Regions from separate parts of the Pedobacter sp. 01N416 genome, predicted to be linked through region 2. Evidence: riboswitches for the same ligand, from Rfam matches in the RefSeq annotation. Region 2 holds a riboswitch; the other holds the start of a gene.
What was found. Region 2 has a riboswitch for cobalamin ahead of metE (5-methyltetrahydropteroyltriglutamate--homocysteine S-methyltransferase). Riboswitches for the same ligand answer to the same signal wherever they lie in the genome.

Region 1: it holds a riboswitch for cobalamin, as region 2 does, so the genes downstream of both, AC1DND_RS15260 (TonB-dependent receptor plug domain-containing protein) here and metE (5-methyltetrahydropteroyltriglutamate--homocysteine S-methyltransferase) in region 2, are expected to answer to the same signal.

The regions. Positions count from the first base shown of each region.
Region 1 is NZ_JBFTRT010000261.1:250-3,678, forward strand. Features, by position in the region: partial or broken gene AC1DND_RS15250 (sigma-54-dependent transcriptional regulator) at 1-234, opposite strand, end outside; gene AC1DND_RS15255 (serine hydrolase) at 342-1,589, opposite strand; cobalamin riboswitch at 1,674-1,868, shown strand; gene AC1DND_RS15260 (TonB-dependent receptor plug domain-containing protein) at 1,966-3,429, shown strand, end outside.
Region 2 is NZ_JBFTRT010000028.1:5,882-9,310, reverse strand. Features, by position in the region: gene metE (5-methyltetrahydropteroyltriglutamate--homocysteine S-methyltransferase) at 1-1,430, opposite strand, end outside; cobalamin riboswitch at 1,630-1,837, opposite strand; gene AC1DND_RS02875 (M14 family metallopeptidase) at 1,966-3,429, shown strand, end outside.

The sequences.
Region 1 (3,429 bases), on a different contig from region 2:
CATAATGAATGGCAAATCGGGTTTGATGATCTGTGCCTGTTCCAGCACTTCCATACCATCCATCTTATTCATCTTGATATCGCAAAGTACCAGGTCGAAATTTCCTTTTTTGATCATTTCGAGGCCATCAATACCGTTATCGATATCTTCAACATCGTAATTTTCGTACTCCAGAATTTCGCGTAAGGTACTCCTTATCGCACGCTCATCATCAATTATTAATAGTTTAGCCATTAGAGATGTATCCTTTAATTTTGAAATGCGAATATATTATTTTTTAATTAATGTATAGTTTTTTATACAATTAATACGCAATAAACCTTAAAAGATGAGAAAGGTTTTTAATAAGTGTAATCCATCTTAAACTTATTTAAATCGGGCTTTTGTTTTTTAGCTCTTTTTAGTTCCAATTCGTAAATGGTTCTGCCCAGATTTTTCATAAAAGGAAAACAAACTGTTTCGTATTCGTATTTATTATCGTTAAATATGCCATCCTCATTACTATGAACAACAGCGGTTAGGAAATATTCAATTCCATTTTTAAAATCAACGAAATATGAGTTATCAATGATGTAGCCATAGCTATCGCCATATTTATTGAAGATGCGGATATTTGGATCAGGAGTTACCTGTTCCCGTCCATAGTATAACATTTTTGCATAGGTAGTCCAAAATTCTTTCGGATCGTATTTAGGAAAATTACTTTCGGTTGGATATTTACTCATATAAGTATAAATGAGCTTATAATCTTCTTTAGTAAGGTTAAACCGTTCTTTAAGCGGAAAAGCATCAGGAAAAATCAATTTCTGCATCAGTTTCTGTTGATCGTTAATGGCGAAAGCGTTTTTCCCCGCTAAACTGAAAGGTTTGTTTACCAGCTTGTTGGTACTATCCATGTATCCGGTACCCATTACCAAATTGCTTAATTTTAATTCATATTCTTTTGAATCGTACCGGGCAGCCTGATCATACACCAATTGTTCGCCATTGTAAAATTTGATGGGATTGGTATGTTTAGCTGATTCTCCTGCATCGCCAATGGCCAGGCGATTTAAAATGCGGCTATCGTATAATCCGTTAGCTTTCAGTTTTTCATTAATTTCGGCACGACCAATAAACTCGAATAAACGGTTAAAAGCATCATTATCACTGGTAAGCAAAATCTTTTTAACGTAATGCTCTATTGATGGAAGTCCATTTTTAGCACTTGTATCTGTTAAAACCTTCGTTTGTCCTTTATAGGCGCTATCGGTAATCATGGTACTCTTAGCCGTTAAGCCTGTATTTTTTAAGCGGTTTACTTTTTCCAAGGCAAAAATTACAGCGGCTAGTTTAACCGTACTGGCAGGATAAAAATAATGGTGTGGGTCTAAATTGTAGCTAAAGGTTTTAAAAGTGGGTTTATTCTTCGCACCACGGTTAATCTGGGTATAGAGAATCTGGATCTGGTTTTGATCAGGATGATGAAGTACAGCGGAAAAAAGCTCAGGCTTAGACTCCATCAGTTTCTTCAAAAAAACAGTATCGGTTTTTTGCGCCATAACAGATAGGCTTATTAATGAAAATGTAACAATTAATATTCTTCTCATGGGTAAAAATTTGATTCCTAATTTAGCTTTTTCTATTAAAACCACCATTTTCCATCATGCATTTTACATGTTGCTTAATTTTGTTACTTTTGCAGCGCTTTTGGTTTCCGGCATTACACCCGGAATTAAAAGGGAATACAGTGTAAATCTGTAACTGTCCCGCAGCTGTAAGCTCTATAACGGATTTCCAATCAATCTGCCACTGTTCCGACTTGTCGGGATGGGAAGGCCGGAAACCCGGGAGTAAGTCAGAAGACCTGCCTTCAGCATTTAATTTCATAGCTTTCGGGGATTGAAGCTAGGATTGAGATACTTAACGTTTTTCGTATTTTCATTTCCTTTTCTATCTGTTGGCTGTGGGCAAAACCACAATCAAATGAACAAAAAAAGAATGCTAACTGTAGCCAGTTTAGGGCTAGCACAGTTAATGATTAGCCAGGTGGCTAATGCTCAAACACAAGACAGTTTGCAGCTCAAAGATGTTGTAATTTCTGCAACAAAAAATGACCAGAAACAATCACAGACAGGTAAAGTGGTTACGATCATCAGTCGTGAAGTATTGGAGCGCAGTAACGGAAAATCATTGCCAGAACTTATTAGCGAGCAGGCAGGGATTATTGTAGCAGGTTCAAGCAGCAATCCGGGATTAAACAAATCGGTATTTTTTAGAGGTGCAGGAAGTGCTTATGCCGTGGTTTTAATCGATGGTATTGTGCAAAACGATCCATCAGGAAACGGAGGTGCATTCGATTTAAGATTGATTTCTATCGATCAGATCGATCATATCGAAATTTTAAGAGGCGGTCAGTCTACCATTTATGGTTCTGATGCCGTTGCAGGAGTAATCAATATCATCACTAAAAAAGGTGGCCCAAAAGGCAATACCATTTATGGTGTGGCCAGTGCAGGCRGTTACGAAACTTACAAAGGAACCATTGGTTTAAACGGTGGTGTTGAAGGTTTTTCGTATAATATTAACTATACCCACGCCAAAACCGATGGAATTTCAGAAGCAGCAACACCAGTGGGAAGTACAGCTGTATTTGATAAAGACGGCTTTAAAACTGATGCCTTAAATGCGAATTTCGGAATCAAACTGGATAAGCATTTCTCTGTAAATCCATTTGTACGCTACTATTATGGCAATTACAAGTTTGATGGTGGCGCTTTTACCGATGCAAACAATTATTCTATCCTGAAAAACTTTGCTGCAGGTACCAATGCCAAATACGAATTTGCAACTGGTAAAGTAACGTTAAACTATAGTTTCGAAAGTACCAGAAACGATGCGCATAGCCAGTACCCAAGCATTAACGAAGGAAGGGTATCACTATTGGATTTATTCTACAACCAAAAATTGGGTAACAAACTCGATTTATTGGTGGGTATCGATAACCGTGTGATGAAATTATCATCAGCAACAAATAAACCGGAAACCAACATTTTTGCCGCTTACGGATCATTATTCTTACACGATTTAAGTGTGTTTAACCTTGAAGTAGGCGGACGTTACAATAAACACGAACAATATGGCGAAAACTATACCTACTCAATTACCCCAAGCATCAATGTCATTAAAGAGATAAAATTATTTGGAACGGTTTCAACAGCATTTAAAGTTCCTACCTTAAACATGCTTTTTGGTCAGTTTGGTGCTAATTTGGATTTAAAGCCGGAAAAATCGAAGAATTACGAAGCTGGCGTTAATTTTAGCTTTGCTGGCGACAAATTTAGCTTACGTTTAGCAGGTTACAAACGCGATTTAACTGACGCCATTATTTATGCTTACCCTAACGGATACATTAACCAGGTAAGTCAGAAAACCAAAGGTTTCGAAGTT
Region 2 (3,429 bases):
TCTTTCGCAATAAGATCATCATATTCTTCAACTGTAAAAGTTCCATTTTTAAGCTTTGCTCTCCAGCTTCTTACTTCTGCCGTTTGCGGAAACGACCCGATGGTTGTGGTGGCGTAACTTGGCAGATTGAGTTCCTGTTGTTTAATTTTTCTGCTCGAAAATGGACTTAAACGTTCTGCATCCTGCTCTTTTAATCCTAAAACACGTTGTTTAACTTCAGGATTGTGGATGATTTTAGAAACTTTACGGTTAGCAATCGCGATCTTATTTTCCTCAAGTTTTTGCAGGGTAGATGCAGGGCTTTCGTTGGTGATCAGTTTTTTTAAGGTAGCTACCTCTGCAATTTTTTGTTTCGCATAGGCCAGCCACTGTTTAATTTCGGCCGAAAGGTTTTGCGCATTGGTTTCATTGTCTAAATCAACCGGTGAGTGGATTAGGGAACAAGATGGGGCGATCCACACCTTATCGAAGCCCCTTTTTTCTACAGCTTGATTAATGATTGAAGCAGATTTCTCGAAATCATTTTTCCAGATGTTTCTTCCGTCTACCAAACCTAACGAAAGGATGGTATCTTCTTTTAACGAAGCTAAAACATCCGTCAATTGACCTTCAGCTCGTACCAGGTCGATATGTAAAACATTTACCGGGAGTGATGTAGTTAGCGCTAAATTATTGCCCAAGCCCTCAAAATAAGTAGCCAAAACAATTTTTAACCTGGGAAAAGCTTTTCTGATCTCTTTATAGGCATATTCGTAAGCTTTCTTGTCTTTTTCGGTAAGGTCTAAAGTCAAAAAAGGTTCATCAAACTGAACATATTCTACATCCAAAGCATCCAAGCGGGATAATATCTCGATATAAACCGGAAGGAGATTTTTGATCAGATCGATCTTTTCAAAGCCAGCTTCCTTTTCTTTTCCCAATAAAAGGTAAGAAACAGGACCGATTAAAACGGGTTTGGTGGTAATGCCCAATTGTTTTGCCTCGTAAAACTCATCGATAATTTTTGTAGAGAAAAGTTTAAAAGGCTGGTCTTTGTAAAACTCAGGAACGATATAATGGTAATTGGTATCGAACCATTTGGTCATTTCCATCGCTACCAAATCCAATCCTTCTTTTTGATAACCTCTTGCCATAGCAAAATAGAGATCAAGCTCTGAATTTCCTTTTTTCAGGATCACTTCGTTGTACCTTTTCGGGATCGCGCCAAAAGTTAAAGAATGATCGAGCACGTGATCGTAAAAAGAAAAGTCATTCGAAGGAATGATATCAATTCCGGCTTCTTTTTGAAGGTTCCAGTTTTCGTGGCGAATGTTTTTTCCCACCTGAAGTACATTTTTGTACCCAGTTTTATCTGCCCAGTAATTTTCGCAGATTTTCTTTAATTCCCTTTGGCTACCTATTCGCGGATAGCCCAGATTTTGCGTTAGCATCTCTTTTAAAGATTAAGTAAATAAATCGTTTAAAAGCCCTTAAAGCAATATTTTATAATGTTTTTTTGTTAGAAATAAAAAAGGAAAGGTTAGCGCACACACAGCCTACTCATCAGCAAAAAGCTTAAAGCAAGCATATAAAATGGTTAATTTTATGGTGTACAATCAGACCTGACCAATTACTTTATAACGCGAAAGCACCGTCAATTCAATATAGGCAGGTCTCCTGACTTATTCCCGATCTTATCGCCTTCCCATCCCGGTAAACGGCACAGTGGCATGAATGATAAGACCGTTGTCTTTTTTAACAAAAGACAGAATTTACAGTTGCGCGACAGCTCGTGATTTGCACACGATTCCCTATTAATCCCGGTTGTATTCCGGGAACCTGTATCGGTTGATGAAAAATAAAGTTAAGAACTTACATCAGGACAAATGTATGGATTAGGATTTAAAACTTGTAACAAATTTACAGCAAGCCGTTTTTGGACCTTATTCTCTACTATATTTGATTACCTAACTAAACACCCTTATTATGATAAAAATCTACTTTAAAAGGCTTTGTATTGCTTTTTTAATGGTAAATAGCTGTGCGGTGCTGGCGCAGGAAGTGCCAACGCCAAAATCGCATTTTGGTTTTGATATCGGCGACGATTATCAATTGGCCAATTATACCCAAACAGAAGCTTATTTTAAGAAACTCGCGGCAAGTTCTGACCGCATTAAACTAGTTGATATTGGCAAAACCGAAGAAGGCAGAAGTCAATATATGTTGATTGTTTCTTCACCAGAAAACCTCAAGAAATTAGCGCGTTACAAGGAAATTTCGCAACAGCTGGCGCATGCAGAAATTACACCTGAGCAGGCAAAAGCATTAGCCCAGGAAGGTAAAGCAGTAGTTTGGATAGATGGTGGCTTGCATGCCAACGAGGTGGTGGGTGCGCATCAGCTGATCGAAACTGCTTATGAGTTTGCCTCCAGGAAAGACCCTGAAACCCTGCGTATTTTGGATAACGTAATCATTTTGTTTACCCATGCCAACCCTGATGGACAAGAATTGGTGAGCAATTGGTACATGAGAGAGAAAGACCCCAAAAAAAGAACAACCTCAGGTTTGCCTGTTTTGTACGAAAAGTACGCAGGTCACGATAACAACCGCGATTTCTTTATGTTAAACCTTAAAGAAACACAGAATATCGGTCGCCAGCTTTTTGTGGAATGGATTCCGCAGATTATGTATAACCACCATCAGGCTGGTCCGGCAGGAACCGTTGTTGCAGGCCCACCTTATCGCGATCCTTTCAATTATGTTTTCGACCCAACGCTGTTAACCAGTTTAGATGCCGTTGGCGCAGCCATGCACAACCGTATGAATGTAGAAAACAAACCTGGTTATACCCAACGTGGAGGATCGGTTTATTCTACCTGGTACAATGGCGGACTAAGAACCACAACATATTTTCATAATATGATTGGGCTCCTGACCGAAATTATCGGGAACCCTACACCTTCTGAAATTCCGTTAATTCCTTCGAGATTATTGCCGAACGGCGATTCGCCAAACCCGATTACCCCGAGGAAATGGTACTTTAAAAACTCGATTGACTATTCAGTATCGTTAAACTATGCCGTTTTAAATTACGCACAACGTTACCGTGACGAATTGTTGTACAACATTTACCAGATGGGCAGAAATTCGATAGAGCGTGGTAAAAAAGATACCTGGTCTTTTTCTCCTAAAAAAATAGAAGCCATTAATAATGCGGCAAAAGGTGAAAAAGGTGGCCCGATTGCTGGAGGTGATGATGATTTTGGCTCCCGGCGTCAGCTTAGCATGAAAGCTTTTGATACGGTGATGAAGGCTCCTGTAAACAGAGATCCGCGCGGATATATTTTAAGCGCCGATCAGCCGGATTTTAATTCTGCCGTTAAATTTTTAAACGCTTTGATCAGAACAGGTGTTGTGGTTCAAAAAGCAACCGCTTCATTTGCCGTTGCA